Regions from separate parts of the Providencia alcalifaciens genome, predicted to be linked through region 1. Evidence: predicted binding sites of a transcription regulator. Region 1 holds the regulator's gene; each other region holds the start of a gene.

What was found. Region 1 encodes ArgR, which controls arginine synthesis, uptake and breakdown. Its sites were predicted from a motif close to ANTGAATAAAAATACANT; they were not measured.
Region 2: a site for ArgR is predicted at 2,423-2,440, ahead of argA (amino-acid N-acetyltransferase). Genes of this name have one in related genera too.
Region 3: a site for ArgR is predicted at 4,119-4,136, ahead of argC (N-acetyl-gamma-glutamyl-phosphate reductase). Genes of this name have one in related genera too.

The regions. Positions count from the first base shown of each region.
Region 1 is NZ_OU659204.1:3,627,049-3,634,532, forward strand. Features, by position in the region: gene LDO73_RS16475 (DNA-binding protein) at 1-74, opposite strand, end outside; gene LDO73_RS16480 (DNA-binding protein) at 175-531, opposite strand; partial or broken gene LDO73_RS16485 (helix-turn-helix domain-containing protein) at 1,088-1,342, shown strand; gene mdh (malate dehydrogenase) at 1,606-2,544, opposite strand; gene argR (transcriptional regulator ArgR) at 3,016-3,486, shown strand; gene LDO73_RS16500 (DUF6122 family protein) at 3,594-4,004, shown strand; gene mpl (UDP-N-acetylmuramate:L-alanyl-gamma-D-glutamyl-meso-diaminopimelate ligase) at 4,057-5,436, opposite strand; gene fbp (class 1 fructose-bisphosphatase) at 5,600-6,607, shown strand; gene ppa (inorganic diphosphatase) at 6,746-7,276, shown strand.
Region 2 is NZ_OU659204.1:3,110,890-3,118,373, forward strand. Features, by position in the region: gene mltA (murein transglycosylase A) at 1-88, opposite strand, end outside; tRNA gene LDO73_RS14175 (tRNA-Met) at 316-392, shown strand; tRNA gene LDO73_RS14180 (tRNA-Met) at 480-556, shown strand; tRNA gene LDO73_RS14185 (tRNA-Met) at 584-660, shown strand; gene amiC (N-acetylmuramoyl-L-alanine amidase AmiC) at 810-2,060, opposite strand; gene argA (amino-acid N-acetyltransferase) at 2,454-3,794, shown strand; gene LDO73_RS14200 (hypothetical protein) at 3,910-4,485, opposite strand; gene recD (exodeoxyribonuclease V subunit alpha) at 4,510-6,432, opposite strand; gene recB (exodeoxyribonuclease V subunit beta) at 6,432-7,484, opposite strand, start outside.
Region 3 is NZ_OU659204.1:3,801,663-3,809,146, reverse strand. Features, by position in the region: gene LDO73_RS17430 (glutamate decarboxylase) at 1-1,152, opposite strand, end outside; gene metF (methylenetetrahydrofolate reductase) at 1,784-2,671, opposite strand; gene argE (acetylornithine deacetylase) at 2,918-4,072, opposite strand; gene argC (N-acetyl-gamma-glutamyl-phosphate reductase) at 4,175-5,179, shown strand; gene argB (acetylglutamate kinase) at 5,214-5,990, shown strand; gene LDO73_RS17405 (argininosuccinate synthase) at 6,073-7,293, shown strand; gene argH (argininosuccinate lyase) at 7,371-7,484, shown strand, end outside.

The DNA of each region.
Region 1 (7,484 bases):
TTAATTCCCTGAGGTGAAGATGGAAGACCTTCTAATCCTGCTAATTCTTTCGCAGTGAACCACAATTTTTTCATAATATCACTTTTACGCTTAGCTTATATTTTGCAACCTGCTTTTGTCGCTATACCAAAGTTATTTTTCTAAAAATTTATTCGATTCAATACTGTATGTAATCTATGTATGGCTATTTTGATTAATAAGATGAATTAAAGCCAAAGCACCTTTACGCATAATAAACGATAAGATCTTCACCCGTTCATCTTGGGAAAGCTGGTTATAAGCTTCCTGCCAAATATGCGCATGTTCATCACGCTTGATTTGATAGCCTCCCGAAGTTTCATACATCACAGTGAACTCTTCGAGATCAATGGGAACCGAACTAATATGGTATTCCAATGCTTTTCCTTGAATACCTCTTCGTTTTCGACTCAACCACTTTTCTCGCCTCGCCATGGCATTAATACCTTGGGTACTTGTCGGAAGCCCCTGACGCCCAACGAGTTCTTTTGCTGTTAACCATTCCTTATTCATTATCGACGCTCCTTGTCATTATGATGACGACTTCGATTAACTATAAACTTTCTTTATTTTCTTAATCGTTTCAATATCCATTTTTAATATTTAAATATAATAGTTAATAAATTATATCGATATCGATGCTTTCTTCTGTATATCCACTTGTTATATCAATAACTTTGCATCAACTATTTTATATCGATGGATTTATAGTGCTGACTAAAAAATCCATTCTTTTCAAATAATTCAATACATTATTGAGAAATATAAATCTTCGCGATAAATAGAATAAATATAAGAAAATATAAAAAACAGAGAGCTAACTAAAATGAGTTAGTTTTATTTTCAAAGTGTTAGCTAAATTCACAATAATTATCTGAATCTTTCCGCTATTTTCATAAAAATAACGATAGTTTCATAAAAATGAATTTTTAGAAAAAACCAGAAATTATTATTGGAAAATTCTGTTATTTTATTTCCAATAACAGAATGATTGCACTGAATGTATCACAATACTCTGTTAGATGTACCACTAACTCTACATGATTCTGAGTAAAAAAAGGATTAAAAAATGATGTTACGGAAATCAAACTGGCACCCAGCAGATATCATTGCAGCTTTACGCAAACGTGGAACAACCCTCGCGGCGATTTCTCGTGAAGCAGGGCTGAGCTCATCAACACTTGCAAATGCGCTATCAAGACCTTGGCCTAAAGGTGAATGGATCATCGCAAACTTTTTAGGTATTCATCCATCAGAAATCTGGCCTAGCCGCTATTATGATCCAATGACGGGCGATTTATTAGAAAGAAAAGTTCGAGAAAAGCCAAAGAAAATCAAGGAGACAGAGAAATTAGAAAACAAGGAACTAGAAGAAGAAAAAGATCTAAAATCAGTCGCTATTTTTGATCAGAACTGAAAGACAAAACGCCTTATCATTTTCTTTAAAAACGGCAAGATTCATTCATTGCACCTTCAAGGGGATTCCCCTTATTTTTGATAAGGTAAAACTTATTGAGTATAAAAATAAAGGGCGGAATCGCATGAAAGCAACTCCGCCCTTATTTAAGCGCTAAATTTTAATTGGCATTAGCCATTAATGAATTTTTCACCTAACTCGATATCGCCTTTCAGCACATCTAACATGTCATTAAGTGCTTTTTTCTCAAAATCACTTAATTCACCGATTGGTAAATGTTTTTCGATACCATTTTTACCTAACACAACTGGTTGTGCGAAGAAACGAGCGTGTTGACCTTCACCTTCAGTGTATACACACTCAACCACGTTGCTTTCGCCTTGCAGACCACGGATCAGAGATAAGCCCAGACGTGCTGCCGCTTGGCCCATAGACAGTGTTGCAGATCCGCCACCCGCTTTAGCTTCAACCACTTCAGTACCTGCGTTTTGAATACGCTTAGTCAGTGCTGCGATTTCTTCATCAGTGAAGCTAACACCAGGAATTTGAGACAGTAATGGTAGGATTGTCACGCCTGAGTGACCACCAATAACTGGCACTTCAACTTCGTGAGTTTTCTTACCTTTTAATTCAGCAACGAAAGTATTTGAACGAATGATATCCAGTGTTGTTACACCAAACAGACGGTTTTTATCATACACGCCAGCTTTCTTCAGTACTTCGGCCGCGATAGCAACGGTGGTATTCACTGGGTTAGTGATAATACCGATCAGTGCTTTCGGGCAGGTAACCGCGATTTGTTGGACAAGGTTACGTACAATACCTGCGTTCACATTGAACAGGTCAGAGCGATCCATACCTGGCTTACGTGCAACGCCCGCAGAAATTAATACTACATCCGCACCTTTTAGTGCTGGGGTTGCATCTTCACCCGCAAAACCAACCACTTTAACGTCGGTAGGGATGTGGCTTAAGTCAGCGGCAACACCTGGAGTTACTGGCGCGATGTCGTAGAGGGAGAGTTCTGAACCTGCTGGGAGCTGGTTTTTGAGAAGAAGGGCTAGAGCCTGACCGATACCACCTGCTGCACCTAGGACTGCAACTTTCATTCTAAAACTCCTTAATTGTACTTTAAAATATATGAATTCATCTGACTACGCACTAAACACATTACTTATAAAAAACAATTCTTTAACAGTTAGAGAGAAGTGTTAACGCGAGATAAATCACCAACACAATAGCTCTATTCTAAACAAATTCCTTATCTGTTAATGAGATAACGGACACTTTTTTAACAAATAGTTTTTACTGCTATTGCATTTAACATTAAACCCAATTTTATTTGACGATTTGTTCAGCGCCGCTTGATTATTTAACAATTTTTTTACAGTAACTTATTGTTAAATCAATTCATTTTTAAGTTAAATTTCCAACCAACCATTTAAGATAAATCCCTTCTTATTACCAGAAAAGCCTTATCTAAAATCGCTCATTAAACACTCAAAAAATCAATTTTCTTGCATAAAAATGCACTTTTCAACATAATACAACTCAGTTTAATACCAAAAGATGGGTTAATTATGCGCACTATGTCGAAACAAGAAGACTTGGTAAAAGCCTTTAAGGCACTCCTTAAAGAAGAAAAATTCAGTTCACAAGCCGAAATTGTGATCGCTCTTCAAGAACAAGGCTTCGAAAACATTAATCAATCTAAAATTTCCAGAATGTTGACGAAGTTTGGTGCTGTACGTACCCGCAACGCAAAAATGGAAATGGTGTATTGCCTACCAACCGAGCCTGGTGTCCCTACTGCCACTAGCCCACTGAAGAACTTAGTTCTGGATGTTGATTACAACCACTCTATTGTTGTGATCCGTACCAGCCCAGGAGCAGCACAGTTAATTGCCCGCCTATTAGACTCCTTAGGCAAAGCTGAAGGCATCTTAGGCAGCATCGCTGGCGATGATACTATTTTCTCAACGCCAACCAACGATTTCACCACTCGTGAATTGTACGAAGCCATTTTGGTGCTTTTCGAACAAGAACTTTAGTCCTTTCGGAAAGTTTTAGATATCGAAAAAGAGGGAACCCAGTTCCCTCTTTGTATTTTTAACTCTATAGTGACGCGTCTTCCACTGATTCATATCGAGATAAGCCCGTGTTATTTGAGATCTTAAGGAATATCGTTCACTACGGTTTCCATTTTTTAGTGCCCTTTTTATTTGGCTATTTATTTTGGCGAAAAAATTGGAAGCTAGCTGGATTGTTAATGGTCTCTACGATGGCTATCGATCTCGATCACCTTCTTGCGGATCCTATTTTTGATCCTGATCGTTGCGGCGTAGGCTTTCATCCTATGCACACCATTTGGGCGGCCATCGCTTATGTCGTCTTATTCTTCTTCCCTTCATGGAAATTCAAAGCGATCGCCGTCGGCTGTCTGTTTCACTTATTCACAGACTCGGTGGATTGTTATCTTGGCAGCGTTAAAAAAGAGATGCAAGGCACGGTATTAAGCTGCTCCGGGCTACCAGAACGCGCAAACGTCGAACTTCCTCAGCAGCTATAACAAAAAAGCCCTAACTTAAGTTAGGGCTTTGATTCATGATAGCACTTATAGACTACTCGTCAGATTTAGCTTCGGCTTTATGTTTTAGGCCTGCCAGCAGTTTTTCATGAATACCACCAAAACCACCATTACTCATCACCAGAATATGGTCACCGGGCTGAGCCGTCTCCACCACCATATTGGCGAGCGTATCAATATCTGCGTGCCAGCGCGCAGGCTGCACACAATGCTCTGCAATTTCTGTGACCATCCACGGAATATTGCTAGGTTGGAATAAAAAGACTTCATCTGCGCGCCCTAAAGCGGGTGCGATATCATTTTTGCTGATCCCCATTTTCATGGTATTTGAACGAGGTTCCAGTACAGCAATAATGCGAGAAGTACCGCCAACTTTGCTACGTAATGCTTCTAACGTCGCTAAAATTGCCGTTGGATGATGAGCAAAGTCATCATAAACACTGACCTCGTTCTCAACACCTCGTAGTTCAAGACGGCGACGGGCGTTAATAAATTTATCCAATGCTAAACAAGCTTCTTTCGCAGGTACACCAACATGGTGTGCAGCAGCAATGGCCATCAAACCATTTTGGATATTGTGATTACCCACTTGAGACCAGTTCACTTCACCCACTTTTTCTTGTTGGTAATACACCTCAAACTGGCTGCCATCATGATTAAGTTTTACAGCATGCCATTCACCATTTTCTCCCACCAACTCTTGTTCACTCCAACACCCCATATTCATTACTTGCTTGAGGTTATTGTCGTTACTTGGCATAAAGATCTTGCCGCTACTTGGCACAATACGAACCAAGTGATGGAATTGCTTTTGAATCGCTTCGAGATTTTCAAAAATATCCGCGTGATCGAATTCGAGGTTATTCAAAATCAGCGTTTTAGGGCTGTAATGTACGAATTTAGATCGCTTATCAAAGAATGCGCAATCATACTCATCCGCTTCAATAACGAAGAAAGGGCTTTTACCAATCTGGGACGAAACATCAAAGTTCCCCGGAACACCGCCAATCAGAAAACCTGGTTCATAACCACAATCTTGCAGGATCCACGCCAGCATACCCGCCGTTGTGGTTTTGCCATGTGTCCCAGCAACAGCTAATACCCAGCGCTCAGGAAGGACATGGTCATGGAGCCATTGTGGCCCTGAGGTATAAGGTAAACCACGTTCTAATACGGCTTCAACACATGGGTTTCCACGGGTCATCGCATTCCCAATCACCACCATATCAGGGGTTGGCTCTAACTGCGCAGGATCGAATCCTTGAATTAGTTCAATGCCTTGTTTTTCAAGCAATGTACTCATCGGTGGGTAGACGTTTGCGTCGGACCCAGTCACTTTGTGTCCTAAAGAACGAGCTAAAATAGCTAAGCTGCCCATGAAGGTTCCGCATATGCCTAAAATATGTATGTGCATTCTTTTCCATCCAATAGCATGAGGTTTGTCACTATTCTACTCATCAATCACAGGTTTATAAATGTATTAGCCTATTAATCTTTTCTTTATTTAGATAAACTCTCCGCCCGAGGGTACAATAAAGACCCGCAAATTTCTGTCAATTTTATTCAGGACCTTCGTCATGAAAACATTAGGCGAATTCATCGTCGAAAAGCAACAAGATTTTCCTCATGCAACAGGTGAGCTGACTGCATTACTGTCAGCTATCAAACTGGGCGCTAAAATTATCCATCGTGATATTAACAAAGCTGGACTCGTTGACATTCTCGGCACAAGCGGTGTTTCGAATGTTCAAGGTGAAGTTCAGATGAAGCTTGACCTGTATGCAAACGAAAAACTGAAAGCGGCTTTGAAAGCGCGCGGAGAAGTCGCGGGTATCGCCTCAGAAGAAGAAGATGAAATCGTCATTTTCGAAGGTGATCGTGCAGAAAACGCGAAATATGTCGTTTTAATGGACCCTCTGGATGGTTCTTCGAACATCGATGTAAACGTTTCCGTTGGAACAATCTTCTCTATTTACCACCGTATTACCCCAATTGGTCAACCAGTTACAGAAGCTGACTTCTTACAACCAGGTAACCGCCAAGTTGCTGCGGGCTATGTGGTTTACGGTTCATCAACCATGCTGGTATACACCACTGGTTTCGGCGTTCATGCCTTCACCTACGATCCATCATTAGGTGTATTCTGTCTGTCTCATGAAGCAGTCATGTTCCCAGCAGAAGGTAAAATGTATTCCATTAACGAAGGTAACTACATCAAGTTCCCTATGGGCGTTAAGAAATACATCAAATATTGCCAAGAGCAGGATGAAGCAACCCACCGCCCATATACCACTCGTTATATCGGCTCTTTAGTGGCGGACTTCCACCGTAACTTACTCAAAGGCGGTATTTATATTTACCCAAGCACAGCTAGCCATCCAACAGGTAAACTGCGCCTTCTGTACGAATGCAACCCAATTTCATTCTTAGCAGAACAAGCGGGCGGTAAAGCAAGTGATGGTACTAACCGCGTGTTAGACATCATCCCAACCAAGCTGCATCAACGTGTGCCGTTCTTTGTGGGAACGAAAGCCATGGTTGAGAAAGCGGAATCCTTTATGCGTGAGTACCCAGACGCAGAATAATCAAACATTCCGTTTGACCTGAAGGCGAGACTCTCTCGCCTTTTTTGACTGAATTTCTCTCCAACTAGTGAGTTTTACCTCTCTTTGCGGCTATAATGTCCCCCACGTTATTTTAAGCACTCATAAGGATACATTTTAATGGGCCTGAACAATGTACCAGCAGGTAAAGAACTGCCTGAAGATATCTACGTAATCATCGAAATCCCAGCTAACGCAGATCCAATCAAATATGAAGTTGATAAAGAATCTGGCGCACTGTTTGTAGACCGTTTCATGTCTACTGCGATGTTCTATCCATGCAACTACGGTTACATCAACAACACCCTATCTTTAGATGGTGACCCAGTTGACGTTTTAGTACCAACTCCATATCCATTACAACCAGGTTCAGTCATCCGTTGCCGTCCAGTTGGCGTACTGAAAATGACTGATGAATCTGGTGAAGATGCGAAATTAGTTGCAGTACCGCACACTAAACTGAGCAAAGAATACGATCACATCAAAGATGTGAACGACATTCCTGAGCTGCTGCGTGCGCAAATCACTCACTTCTTTGAGCATTACAAAGATTTAGAAAAAGGCAAGTGGGTTAAAGTTGACGGTTGGGAGAATGCAGAAGCAGCTAAAGCTGAAATCATCGCTTCTTTCGAACGCGCTGCAAAAAAATAATTAATCCCTTCTGTGGATAGAAAAGCGCTGGTTTTTGCCAGTGCTTTTTTTTGCCTATACCTTCCTCTCACAATATTAATATTTTTTCACAATTTCATAATATTCAGTGATATATATCGACAACCATACAGCCAAAAACATCAATCGGAATTAAACTCTTATATATTTGACAAATATTGAATTTATTGACTGCTTTTAATAAAAAATG
Region 2 (7,484 bases), 520 kb from region 1:
GTTGTCCTTTATCTGTTGGATGAGATTGACACCCAGCCAATAAAGAAAAGAAGACGCCCGCAATTAACCCTTTCTGCCATGAATTCATCTTTATACCACCTAACTCATATCCAATATGAAGCGCACAATAGCAAACCCAAATTGAGAATGAAACGGCTATAAATATTTAGTGAGGTTATTTTTGGGTTAGAAACCTTTAAAGAACAAAAAAACTACATTTTGTGCGATTTTCAAACGCCAATTAATGAAAAATGAAAAAAAAACACGAAAAAACTTGCATCAGATCTCATCCCGAGTATAGTGCCCGCTATCGGACGCGGGGTGGAGCAGCATGGTAGCTCGTCGGGCTCATAACCCGAAGGTCGTTGGTTCAAATCCAGCCCCCGCAACCAATTTCTTGATTTAGTCAAACTTGATTCAGTCAAAGTAATTTAAGCAGTAAAATCAAAGTAGTATCCCAAAGTAGTGAAATATTCAGGCGCGGGATGGAGCAGCATGGTAGCTCGTCGGGCTCATAACCCGAAGGTCGTTGGTTCAAATCCAGCTCCCGCAACCAATTCCTGATATATTTAACCTCTTCAGTCGCGGGGTGGAGCAGCATGGTAGCTCGTCGGGCTCATAACCCGAAGGTCGTTGGTTCAAATCCAGCCCCCGCAACCAATTCTTTTTTCTTTTCTTATATACCCTTTACTTCATTTTCCTTAGCCATATCAATATTTAATCTGATACTTAATTTCTCTATTTCAGCCAATAAAAAAGGCGACTCACATTGCTGTTTGCCACCTTCTTCGACACGCAAAATATCACAATTAATTACGGATAGCTAACTCACCGCCATTACGGAAATAGGCTTTGATCCCTTCAAAAATCGACTCAGCCATCTGCTGTTGGAACTTAGCGGTTTTGAGTTTACGCTCTTCCTCTAAGTTACTGATAAAGGCGGTCTCCACCAAAATAGATGGAATTTCAGGGGCTTTCAGTACCGCAAAGCCCGCTTGGTCCACTCTGTTTTTGTGTAGCCGGTTAACGCGGCCCATGCGTTTTAAAACTTCATCTCCAAACTTCAAGCTGTCATTGATCGTTGCAGTTTGCACCAGATCTAACATGGTGTGATCGAGATACACATCACCGCTTTTACTCACCCCACCAATTAAGTCAGCTTCGTTCTGCGTTTGAGCTAAGTAACGCGCCGTATTACTGGTTGCCCCTTTCGTGGACAGTGCGAAGACCGATGAACCATTCGCTGAACGGTTGGTAAATGCATCCGCATGAATAGAAACAAACAAATCTGCCTGCATTTTTCTTGCTTTCGCCACACGGACTTTTAACGGAATAAAGACATCCTCATTACGCGTCATATATGCCCGCATTTTCGGATCTTTATCAATCAACGTTTTCAAGCGACGAGCGATTTGTAAAACCACATCTTTTTCACGGGTCTTATATTTACCAATCGCACCGGGGTCTTCCCCACCGTGCCCTGGGTCTATCATAATAACAATTGGCCTATCGGTACCCGCTTTCCCCGGTTTTTTCGCCTGTACTGGCATGCTCTCTTCTAAATCACCTTTGTTGTAATCTTCAAGGAGTGCCAATAATGGATCGTCGTTGGTTTCAACACCTTTACCTGGATAGAAATCCATGACTAAGCGGTGTTTAAATTCAGCGACTGGCGGAAGGGTAAAGAATCGAGGAGACACTTTGTTTTTAACTTCAAAAACCAAACGTACCGTTTTAGGATCAAACTGCCCGACTCTCACTAATTTTAAGTAAGGGTCTCGAGACTGAATTTGGCTTCCCATGTTCTTAAGAACGTTATTTAATTGAACACCCTCTAAATCAACAACAATACGCTCAGGATTGTTTAAAACAAACTGGCGATACTTTAAAGGAATGCTGGATTCTAGAGTAATACGGGTATAACTCGAGGCTGGCCAAATACGAACGGCAACAATACTACTACTGGCAGCAAAACCGAATGGGCTGACACTTAATAGCATTACCGCCGCCGCACCTTGCAATAGGCGACGTTTTGATGGGCTGTGGTCTTGATGACTCATCAATAATTCCGAATCTATATCCTGAAAAGTTTAATAATATCTAAGACAAGAGATAATATATTAGCGACTAATTCGCACTCTATCTAGTTCTTCATCCTTTGTCATTACCAATCTATTCTATTTATATCCCAGCACGCATCTACTCAATGCAATATAAACGCCATACTTGCGTAATTTAAATAGTTAATGATGCTCAATTGTCGAATAACATTTATTGGCAATTATCTGATATGCAGATTGTATTGTTATGATTATAACCATTTATATTTAGAGATATGTAAACCTTAAAAATAAATTTGTTACTTTTATTGTCTTAACTTTTACTTGATATTTTCCGCCAAAAAGAATAAAAATACAGTTATTGCGAATAAAAATTCAATTAAGAGGGTAGTTATGAAAGAGCGCAGCACCGAGTTGGTTGATGAATTTCGCCATTCGGTACCTTATATAAACGCCCACCGTGGCAAGACATTTATCATCATGCTTGGCGGCGAAGCAATTGCGCATGATAATTTTCCAAGTATTGTCAATGATATAGGATTACTCCATAGCCTTGGTATTCGTATTGTCGTTGTTTATGGCGCTCGACCTCAAATTGAAGAGATCCTTGCTGAACATAATTATGATGCCATTTATCATAAACATACCCGTGTCACTGATGCGAATACCCTTGAATACGTTAAGCAAGCTTCTGGAGCATTACAGCTCGATATTACAGCTCGTTTATCGATGAGTTTAGGCAATACGCCATTACAAGGGGCACATATTAACGTCGTGAGTGGTAATTTTGTGATTGCACAGCCTTTAGGTATCGATGATGGAATTGATTATTGCCATAGCGGCCGTATTCGTCGCATCAACGAAGATGCTATCAATGCTCAACTCGATAATGGATCTATCGTTTTAATTGGTCCCGTGGCGGTTTCTGTAACAGGTGAAAGCTTTAACCTCACCTCGGAAGAGATCGCAACTCAGCTTGCCGTTAAAATCAAAGCCGAAAAACTGATTGGTTTCTGCTCATCTCAAGGGGTAGCTGATAAGGACGGTAATATTCTGTCTGAGCTCTTCCCGAATGAGGCGGAAACTCGGATCCAGGAATTAGAGTCTGAAGGGGATTATTATTCTGGAACAGTTCGTTTCTTGCGTGGTGCAGCTGCCGCCTGTCGCCGAGGTGTACGCCGTAGCCACCTACTTAGCTATCAAGAAAATGGCTCGCTGATCCAAGAACTCTTCTCCCGTGATGGTATCGGTACACAGATAGTCATGGAAAGCTCAGAAAAGACTCGCCGCGCGAATATCAATGATATTGGTGGGATTTTAGAGCTAATCAGACCCCTTGAGCAACAAGGTATTCTGGTTAGACGCTCACGGGAACAACTCGAAATGGAGATCGATAAGTTCACGATTATTGAACGCGATAATTTGGTGATCGCCTGCGCAGCACTTTACCCATATCCCGAAGAGAAACTAGGAGAAATGGCTTGTGTAGCAGTTCACCCTGATTATCGTAGCTCCTCTCGGGGCGAAGAGCTCCTACAGCGGGTTATGGTGCAAGCTAAGCAACTAGAGCTCGATAAACTGTTTGTCTTAACCACACGGAGCATTCATTGGTTCCAAGAACGTGGTTTTATTCCAGCCGAAATTGAGATGCTTCCTGTCAAAAAGCAGGCACTTTATAACTATCAGCGTAAATCGAAAATCTTAATGCTGGATATTAAAAGCCAAGCTGCTTGAAATCGCCCTGAAAGTTGGCAAACAAATTAGTTCACCACAAGACCTAACGAGCGCCCATAGACCCAGATATTCAAGTAATATTCTGGGTTTTACTTTAATGCGGCTTAATATTAAGTTAAGCGATTTGCACCACTCGGCATTTTTCGCACAGAGGGTTTTGCTCTAATAGTGGGCGTAAAATCGCTTCCATTTCAGCAAAAGAGCTTCCGTAAAAATAGAATGCAGTTTCTGTTGGGCCATCCCAAACACTGTGGATCCCACCGATATCTTCGACCGCTTCATCAAGCTGATCAAAAAGATCGTTAATATCATTATTTTCATAGACTTCATCAGCTAAATCTGTGCCATTGAAATAAATCGCCAGCCCTTCATCCGCCCCAAAATCAATTTTAACGTCTTCACCATGAATAGTTAAACGAGAGCCTTTAGGGGCTAACATCGCCGAAAACATTTGAATAATTAGGCTGATATTCTCATCACTTGCATCGCTTAGTGCCAATTCAATATCACACTCAGCAACTTCGCCATTTTCACCTAATTGGGTACCACCACCACTGATTTGGATTTGCCCTTCTTTACCTAATTTCTCCATGGCTTCATCAAATGCATCTTCCAAATCTGCACGGCGAGCAGGATCAATTTTAGCATTCAATGTTACTGTCACGGCGGTCATTTGTTGCTGGTTTTCCATATTGGTACCTTAAATGTCTAGGAATTAATTTAACTTTTCAAACTGTAGTGCTAAACCACTACGACGTTTAGTGGGGGTTTCTATCGCACGGCGTAACACTTTTTTACTGCCATACAATGAAAGTTCGTTCTTAGCTCGTGTCATCGCGGTATAGACGAGCTCACGGGTGATCACGGGTGAATATACATAAGGTAACACCAAGGCGGTATGAGCAAACTCCGAACCTTGAGATTTATGAACAGTCATCACATATGCCGTTTCATGTGTTGGTAGTCGATTTGGTTGGATCCCGCGGATCGTACCATCAGGAAACTGGAAGTAGGCTCTCATCTGCCGCTCTTCATCTAACAAGATAATGCCAATATCGCCATTAAAGAGACCTAGCGCACTGTCATTGCGACTGATCATGATTGGCCTTCCAACATAATGCTTATGCTGCAAGTTATACGGTTTTGTAATTAACCCTTGGCGATGGAGTAATTTTTCAAGTTTATCATTTAGACCTGAAACCCCGTAAGCCCCTTCCCTCAATGCGGCAAGTAGACGGTATTGATTAAATTTATGTAGGACATCAGCAGGTTTTTCTCCCGCTTTAACGGCTAATAAATAGTGCTGATAGAACCCGACCGCATCTAATAACATGTTAGCGTAACTTTCGCTAATTTCGGCTTCGGCATCGCTTTCATTATCTAAGTTATTGCTAGAGATAGTGCTAGGAATATAGTTATGAATATCCGTGAAACTCTGCGCAAGAATATCATCCACCCGCATCACATTTCCGGCATTGACAGCGAAAGCCAGCTGACCAATTCCTGAATTGGCAGAAAAACGATAACTGTGTCTTAATAGACATAAGCTATCACGGATAGCAGGCCCTTTATTTGAAGTAAATTCACTTAATGAGCATCCTGCCAATAGCTCCAGCTGAGCTGCTCGCTCAGGGCTATAGCCTTTGTTCGCAAAACGGCAGATATCCCCTAAAACAGCCCCCGCTTCAACAGACGCGAGCTGATCTTTATCGCCTAAAAATATCAATTTGGCTGAATCAGGCAGTGCTTCAATGAGCTTACCCATCATGGGTAAATCTACCATTGAGGCTTCATCAACAATCAAGATATCGAGCGCAAGCGGGTTATCACGATGATAACGAAACTGCTGGCTTTCAGGCTGAGCGCCCAATAGTCGATGTAATGTTTTGGCTTGAGTGGGGAGTAATTCACGCTCATCATCATTTAATGGGAGCTGTTTCATCGCATAACCCAATGACTCTGTTAAACGAGCGGCGGCTTTACCTGTTGGGGCGGCTAATTCAATACGCAAACGATGTTGCTGTTGATGGCCTAACTTAATCAGCGCAGCTAAAATTTTCGCTACCGTCGTCGTTTTACCCGTTCCAGGCCCCCCTGAAATAACCGAGACTCGGCTCGTTAAGGCAACAGCGGCAGCTATTTTCTGCCAATCTATCTGCGCTGATTCAGGGAATAGCTCCGTTAAAATCGGCTGAATTTTAGCATTATTAACCGTTTTAGTATTATTAACATCGGCTAATTCAGTCTCTGAAAAGAAGTGAGCTACGCACTGCTCGTATTGCCACATACGCTGAAAATAAAGGAAATCACCTGATAGCAGCAATGGAGCAACAAACTCTTCCCCTACTTCACACACTGATTCGCTCGATAATAATGCAGCTCTGATAGCGGCTTGATTTGGCTCCCCAATCATGTGCCATAATTGCGCTGTAAATTCAGGATGTCTTCCCATAAATAACACGTCTGGGCGAATATCATCCAATGCTAGACAGACATGCCCAGACATGGTTTCTGCACTAAGCAGTGCCGCCACTAACAATAAAATCGAGTTATCTTCATTCGCAATGTTATAGGCAAATTGCACATCAAGAGGCGTAAATATACGTTCTTCAATAGCTTGATTAAATAACGCTTTCATCATTGTGGCTCCTTAAATTGAGCATCATGAAATAGCGCATCAAACTCACTGATAAATTCAATTGTTGGCCGATAAAAGAAGATGCCATTTTGAGAATCTATGCGTTCCGTTCCCCGTAAAAACAGATAATAAACGCCGCCAAAATGGGTCTCATAATCGTAATGTGGCATCCTTTGTTGTAAAAAACGGTGTAATGCCAGCGAATAAAGCTGATATTGCAGATCATATCGATGGTCAATCATCGCTTCTGCCATCGCCTCTTGAGTATAATAAGAGGCATCTTCACCTAAATAGTTGGACTTATAATCCAATAAATAAAACCGTCCTTTCCAACAGAAGGTTAAGTCGATAAAGCCTTTTAAAATACCTTGTACCTGCTCAAAATTAAGCGGAGGACAATGTTTTGATAGGGGGTCATACTTGTGAGTAACGCGGTCAACATCTTTTGCATTGAGCAAGCTATCAATCGGTAAATAGAACTGCATTTCATCCAGTCTATCTTGAGCTGGAATAGCCGACAAACAGAGCCCATCATCGGCTAATGGTACATTAAGAATGGCATTCAACCAGCCTTGTAACATAGTAACCCATTGAGTATCAAAGCCTGCTATTTGCAGTTTTTCTTCTAACCATTCTGATGAAATATCACCTAAAAAATCAATTTCTTCCATCAAACCATGTAAAAATGTACCGGGGGCAGCACCTTTAGGAAACTGGTGGGGGCTCAGTAGGTTTTCTTGTATTTCTTGTGTCTCTACATCATGGCTGACTTCAATATCCATCTTAGGGGCTAATGAGTTAGCAAATTGCTCAGCCGATAAGGCCTGCTCTTCCTCTCCATGGGATGCGCTATAACTCAGACCCGAGTAGCTTGTTACACGCCAGCTATCATCAAAGCGTCGAGAAACCGCTCTTGCGGATAACTCGTCACTGGTCTCTTTGGTTAAATTCAGCCTCACCATTTCAGGGAAATTGATCGGTTGTACATCAATCACTTCATTACTGAGTGTATTGAGCATGCTGCTGAGTAAAGCACTGTCACCTTCTTGACC
Region 3 (7,484 bases), 170 kb from region 1:
TTTCGCACCGTCTTTTAATTTCCATGCCAGTGCTGGGATCCCTTTGGCACTATCGCCATCAAAGATCATCTCAAATGGACCCAGTTTTTCAATTTCACGGGCAAGGTATTGAGCAGTGGCATAGCAGGCATTATGAATTTTCGCGTAGCCTTCGCGACCAAGGCGCAGGAAGTTGTAATACTGTGCAATGATTTGTCCACCTGGACGCGAGAAGTTTAATGCGAAGGTTGGCATGTTACCGCCAAGGTAGTTCACATTGAAAATGAGCTCTTCTGGGAGATCTTTTGCTTCACGCCAAATCACCCAACCGGCACCTAATGGGGCTAAACCAAATTTGTGCCCAGATGCGTTGATGGATTTAACGCGTGGTAAGCGGAAATCCCATTCCAGAGTAGGCGCACAGAAAGGTGCGAGGAAACCACCACTTGCACCATCTACGTGAATAGGAATGTCTAAGCCAGTCTCTTTTTGCAGTTTATCCAATGCATCATGAACGGCTTTCACGGGTTCATATTGGCAAGTGAACGTCACACCTAGAGTCGGAACAACACCGATAGTGTTTTCATCGACGCGTTTGATTACTTCTTCTGGGCTCATGATCAGGCGGTCGCCTTCAAGCGGAATTTCACGCAACTCGACATCAAAATAACGGGCAAATTTATGCCAACAAATCTGCACAGGGCCACAGATTAAGTTAGGTTTATCGGTTGGTTTTCCTTTGGCGGCTTGTTTTTTACGCCATTGCCATTTTAACGCTAGTCCCCCTAACATTGCGGCTTCTGAAGAGCCAATAGTTGAGCAGCCTAATGTATTGAGTGCGTCAGGAGAGTGCCATAAATCAGCGAGCATATGCACGCAGCGGTTTTCAATTTCAGCGGTTTGCGGATATTCGTCTTTATCAATCATGTTTTTGTCGATAGAGAGATCCATCAAACTGCGAATTTCGTCATCTACCCATGTTTGGCAAAATGTCGCTAAGTTTTGTCGGGAATTACCATCTAGCATTAGCTCATCACGTACTGCGCTAAATACATTTCTCGGGTCGCTTTCTTTGATTGGGAATTTCGTTTTTGGTAAGGATTGGGATAAATCAAATGAAGCATAGACATCATCTAATTCACTATATTTTGAAGATACTGATTTATTATTCATACAACGAATCTCCTCAATAATTGAGATGTTATTACTAGGAAGGATCAATAATCTTATATTTTCATATAAGCATAAAAATAAATTGGAATAAAGTTCTTTAAAAGAAAGTCTTATTTTAATAGTGGTTATTTTGATTATTTGTTTTCATGGTAAATATGATTTAAATTTGAAGTTAATCAGGTATAACAAATCAATAACATTGTTAATCTGGGTTTTCACTAAGTCATTCAATGTAAAAAAATGAGTTGCATCAATGGTGTATGTGTTTTTGCTGGGTATGTAAGCTATTGAAAAACAATATTTCCATTGTTAGGGAAATCGTGGTGAATAAGGATAAAATAGCGTTTTATGTGATTTTTAATGATATTAATCATCACATCAATAAAAGACTATTTTTTTTGGATTGATCTAATTTCAGTTTTTTAATTAAATATTTACTGTGTTTTTATTATATTTGGATATGTTTAAGAAATTATTTCTGCAATACATTTAATATCTAGTCTAATAATGACTGGTTTTGGTTTGCATTAATTATAGAGAATGGCGATAAATAGAATAGAGGGAAGGCGAATATTACTGGGTTAATTCACGATAAATGAATTAACCCGATAAGTGATATGTAATAAAGTGGCTATTGCGGCCTAACGCCCAATGTATGGCAAATGGCGTAAGTCAATTCAGAGCGGTTTAAGGTGTAAAAATGGAAATCTTTTACGCCTTCACGACTTAAAATTTTCACCATGTCCATAGCTATTGACGCACCAACAAGATTGCGGCTTTCAGGGTCATCATCTAAGCCTTCGTACATTCTATTCATCCAGCTAGGGATACGCACATTGGTGAGCTTGGCAAAACGCTCTAGCTGGCGGAAGTTAGAGACAGGCAAAATTCCCGGTACGATTTCCACGTCAATGCCTGTTGCTACGCAGCGGTCACGAAAACGTAGATAGCTTTCGACATCGAAGAAAAATTGGGTTATAGCTCGGTTGGCTCCGGCTTCAATCTTTTTCTTCAAATTGATTAAGTCTGCCTGAGCACTTTTGGCTTCAGGGTGTACTTCGGGGTAAGCGGCGACGGAAATATCAAAGTCAGCTTCAGTTTTCAGTAACTCAACCAAGTGCTCAGCGTACATATCGGGCTTACGGCTGTTATCAGGAAGGTCTCCTCGTAGTGCTACAATATGGCGAATACCGTTATTCCAATAGTCTCGAGCGATGGTTTTTAGCTCATCAGGGCTGGCATCAATACACGTTAAGTGCGGTGCGGCCACTAATCCTGTCTTATCTTTGATATCTTTAATGATGCTATGGGTTCTATCTCGCTCACCGGAGTTAGCGCCGTAGGTGACAGAGACAAAATTTGGTTTTAAGACCTTGAGCCTATCGATAGACTTCCACAATGTTTGTTCCATTTCTGCTGAGCGAGGTGGGAAAAATTCAAATGAGACATTAATCTGCCCATCTAATTCAGCTAAATTTTGGTTCAACGCCTCGCGCTGATTTGCGTGAAAGAAACTCATACCCTGTGACCTCGCCTCAAGAAACTCATTATTTAATGACTATTTTCGTTATTCGATTATATGCATCTGTTTATACTTCTATACGTTTAGACGTCTAAATAGAGATTACGCGATATTGAGTGAGAGTCAACTCCTAAATCAAATTTGGAATTGATGTTTTTTCAGACGCAACAAGAGAAAAATTCATGATAGGGAAATGCGGAGCCGAGTGACTCCGCATGTGGAACAACATTATTCAGTAAAACACTATTCAGTAAAACAGAAGTGTTCGACCATTTGGCTGATTAGCTGGCGGGTTGGTTCAATAAAGCTCATGTCGATGAACTCATCAGGCTGGTGCGCTTGTTCAATTGAGCCGGGACCCAGCACCAGTGTTGGGCAAAGTTCTTGGATAAATGGCGCTTCCGTACAGTAGTTCACGGTTTCCGCTTTTTTACCTAATAACTGCTCAATGACCGCCACCATTTTATGATCTGTCGGGCATTCATAGCCGGGGATCGGTGGGTGCATCTCTTCAATGGCTAAGCGCCCCGGCCATTTTGCACGAACGGGTTCGAGAGTTTCATTGAGCAGTTCATCCAGATCTTTCAACGTTAAACCTGGTAGTGGGCGAATATCCATATGTAATTCACAGCAACCACAAATTCGGTTTGCTGCATCACCACCATGAATATGACCGAAGTTCATGGTGGGATAAGGGATCACAAACGCAGGGTTGTTATAGCGCTCTTTCAATGTATTTCTTAAGGTCATTAAGTGAGAGATAGATTCATGCATTAATTCAATGGCATTAACGCCTCTATCTGGATCACTGGAATGCCCAGATTGACCTGTAATGCGAATTGCATTGGAAAGATGCCCTTTATGTGCGCGAATAGGCTGTAATGACGTCGGTTCACCGATGATAGCGAAATCAGGGCGTAATTGCGTGCTGGCGGCAAAAAAGCGAGCGCCAGCCATCGAGGTTTCTTCATCTGCCGTGGCGAGAATATGCAAAGGACGCTTTAAGGTGCTGAGGTCAACATCACGTAATGCATCAATAATAAAGGCAAAAAAGCCTTTCATATCGGCGGTGCCTAGCCCATACAGCTTGCCATTATGTTCGGTGAGCTTGAACGGATCTTTGCTCCAGCGTCCGTCATCAAATGGCACGGTGTCCGTATGACCGCATAGCATTAACCCTCCGTTACCCTCGCCAATCGAGGCTAACAGGTTATATTTATCTCGGGTATCAGGGACCGGTTGAATATTCACAGTAAAGCCTAAGGTTTCTAACCATCCACCTAATAGCTCCACCAGCGCTCGGTTACTCTGATCGAGTTGCGAATCGGTCGCACTAATCGACGGCGTGGCGATTAATTGACGATAAATCTCAATAAATGCAGGTAATTTAATATTCACTGTTGACAGCCTTTATCCATAATAGTATCAATATTCATGCACTTTATCTGAATAAAAATACACATTAAACTGTTTGGGTCACGAGTACAAGGTAGAAAACACATGTTGAACACACTCATTATCGGGGCCAGTGGTTATACTGGAGCAGAATTAGCCGCTTACTTACAACGTCATCCCGATATTCATCTTTCTGGGCTGATGGTTTCCGCACAAAGTGCGGATGCGGGTAAATACTTTTCTGATTTACATCCCCAGTATAAAGGCATTATCGATCTTCCGGTTCAGCCGCTTACCGATGTAGCTGAGGCAGCAAAAGGGGTCGATGTTGTTTTCCTCGCGACCGCCCATGAAGTCAGTCATGACATCGCACCCCAGTTTCTTGAAGCGGGCTGCGTGGTGTTTGACCTTTCGGGCGCTTATCGTGTTCAAGATGCGGCGTTTTATCCGCAATACTACGGCTTCGAACATACAAATACCCAGTGGTTAATGCAAGCAGTTTACGGTTTAGCGGAATGGCAGGCAGATAAAATCCGTCAAGCTCAACTGATTGCGGTACCGGGGTGTTATCCAACGGTTTCTCAACTTTCATTAAAGCCGCTGATTGAAGCGGATTTACTCGATGAAAACATGTGGCCAGTGATTAATGCGACCAGTGGCGTTTCAGGGGCAGGGCGTAAAGCCTCCATGACGAACAGCTTTTGCGAAGTGAGCTTACAGCCTTACGGTATTTTCACCCACCGTCATCAACCTGAAATCGCGACACATCTAGGTAGAGACGTGATTTTCACGCCACATTTAGGCAATTTTGCACGGGGCATACTGGCGACCATCACTTGCAAAGTGAAAGCCGGCGTTACAGCGGAGCAAATTAGCCAAACATTTAAAGATGCGTATCACAACAAACCGTTAGTCCGTTTATATGACAAAGGGGTTCCTGCACTGAAATCGGTGGTTGGCACGCCATTTTGTGATATCGGCTTTGTATTGAAAGGTGAGCACCTGATTTTAGTGGGAACAGAAGATAACCTATTAAAAGGTGCCGCAGCGCAAGCCGTTCAGTGCATGAATATTCGGTTTGGTTTCAACGAAACGCAGTCATTACTTTAATGCTCTTATGGCAATTTATTAAGGATAAATCCCCATGCAACCTTTAGTCATTAAATTGGGTGGTGTGCTACTCGATAGCGAAGAAGCCCTAGAAAGATTATTTACGGCGATCCAAACCTACCGTCAGGCTCATCAACGTGAGCTGGTGATTGTTCACGGTGGCGGATGTTTAGTCGATGAATTAATGCAAAAACTGCAATTACCTGTTGTGAAAAAGCAAGGGTTGCGCGTCACGCCAGCAGATCAAATTGACATTATTACGGGTGCACTAGCCGGAACCGCGAATAAAACCTTGTTGGCATGGGCGATTAAACATCAATTGCAAGCGGTGGGTTTATCCCTTGGGGATGGACACAGCGCAGTGGTTACGCAAATTAATGATGAATTAGGTCATGTGGGTAGCGCGAAAGCGGGTGATGCGAAGTTACTGAAACTATTACTGTCTGCGGGATACTTGCCAATCATTAGCTCTATCGGGATCACCGAAGAGGGGCAACTGATGAACGTCAATGCAGACCAAGCCGCTACGGCGATTGCCCAAGCACTGAATGCCGATTTAGTCCTGCTTTCTGATGTGAGCGGTATTTTGGATGGTAAAGGTCAAAAGATTGATGAAATGACGACAGCCAAAGCCCAAAAACTTATCGACCAAGGCATCATCACGGATGGAATGATAGTCAAAGTGAATGCGGCATTGGACGCGGCTTCCACATTGCAACGCCCAGTGGATATTGCGAGCTGGCGTCATGCGGAACAGTTGCCATCACTATTTAATGGCACCGCGATTGGTACACGAATTCTTGCTTCTTGAGTGATGGGCTGAGCAAGCAAACAGACAAGCCATACATTTATTTTAAACACATTTATTTTAAAAGAATTGGGATAGGTAATTTATGAAAAAGGGCATTAAGAAGATTGTATTAGCGTACTCCGGTGGATTAGACACGTCGGCTATCATTCCATGGTTAAAAGAGAACTACGATGACTGTGAAGTCGTGGCATTCGTTGCTGATGTGGGTCAAGACAGAGAAGACTTAGTCGGTGTTGAGAAAAAAGCCCTGCAATCAGGCGCTTCTGAATGCTATGTGGTTGACCTGCGTGAAGAGTTCATCAAGGAATACATCTACCCAGTACTGAAAACCGGTGCATTGTATGAAGGCAGCTATTTACTGGGTACGTCGATGGCGCGTCCAATTATCGCTAAAGCGCAAGTTGAAATCGCACTGAAAGTTGGTGCTGATGCCGTCGCGCACGGTGCAACCGGTAAAGGTAATGACCAAGTGCGTTTCGAAAGCACTTACACCGCATTAGCACCACAACTGAAAGTGGTTGCGCCATGGCGTGAGTGGGATTTGCGTTCCCGTGAAGCCCTGCTGGATTATCTGAAAGAACGCAATATTCCAACGACTGCTAGCTTAGAGAAAATCTATAGCCGTGATGAAAACGCATGGCATATCTCTACCGAAGGCGGCGTATTGGAAAGCACATGGAATGCGGCTAACCAAGATTGCTGGGTATGGACAGTTGACCCGAAAGACGCACCGGATGAAGCCGAGCTGGTGACTGTTGGCGTGAAACACGGCGAAGTGGTCTCTGTAAACGGTAAAGTGCTGTCTCCATTGGGCTGTTTAGAAACATTAAATACGCTGGGTGCAAAACATGGCGTGGGTCGTATCGATATCGTTGAAAACCGTTTGGTGGGCATGAAATCCCGTGGTTGCTATGAAACTCCAGGGGGCACCATCATGATGGCAGCGCTACGTGGTGTTGAGCAATTAGTGTTAGACCGCGATAGCTACAAATGGCGTGAGCAGTTAGGTCTGGAAATGTCTTATGTGGTGTATGACGGCCGTTGGTTTGCACCACTTCGTCATTCTCTGCAAGCGGCGGCAGAATCGCTGGCTCAGGATGTGACGGGTGAAGTGGTTCTGAAACTGTATAAAGGGCAAGTAACAGCTATTCAGAAAAAAGCGGATAAGAGCCTGTACTCCGAAGAGTTTGCAACATTTGGTGAAGATGATGTTTACGATCACAGCCATGCTGGTGGTTTTATTCGCCTCTATTCACTCTCTTCACGTATTCGTGCACTGAAAGAACAGAATAAAGCAAAATAGTTTTATCGGCAGGATCCCGACAGCCAGATAGGGCTGTCGGGCAGACACTTATTTTATCAATCAGGTAGGGACTCGTTATGGCACTTTGGGGTGGACGTTTTAGTCAGCAGGCAGATCAACGGTTTAAACAGTTCAATGATTCACTGCGTTTTGATTATCGCTTAGCTGAGCAGGATATTCTTGGCTCTGTG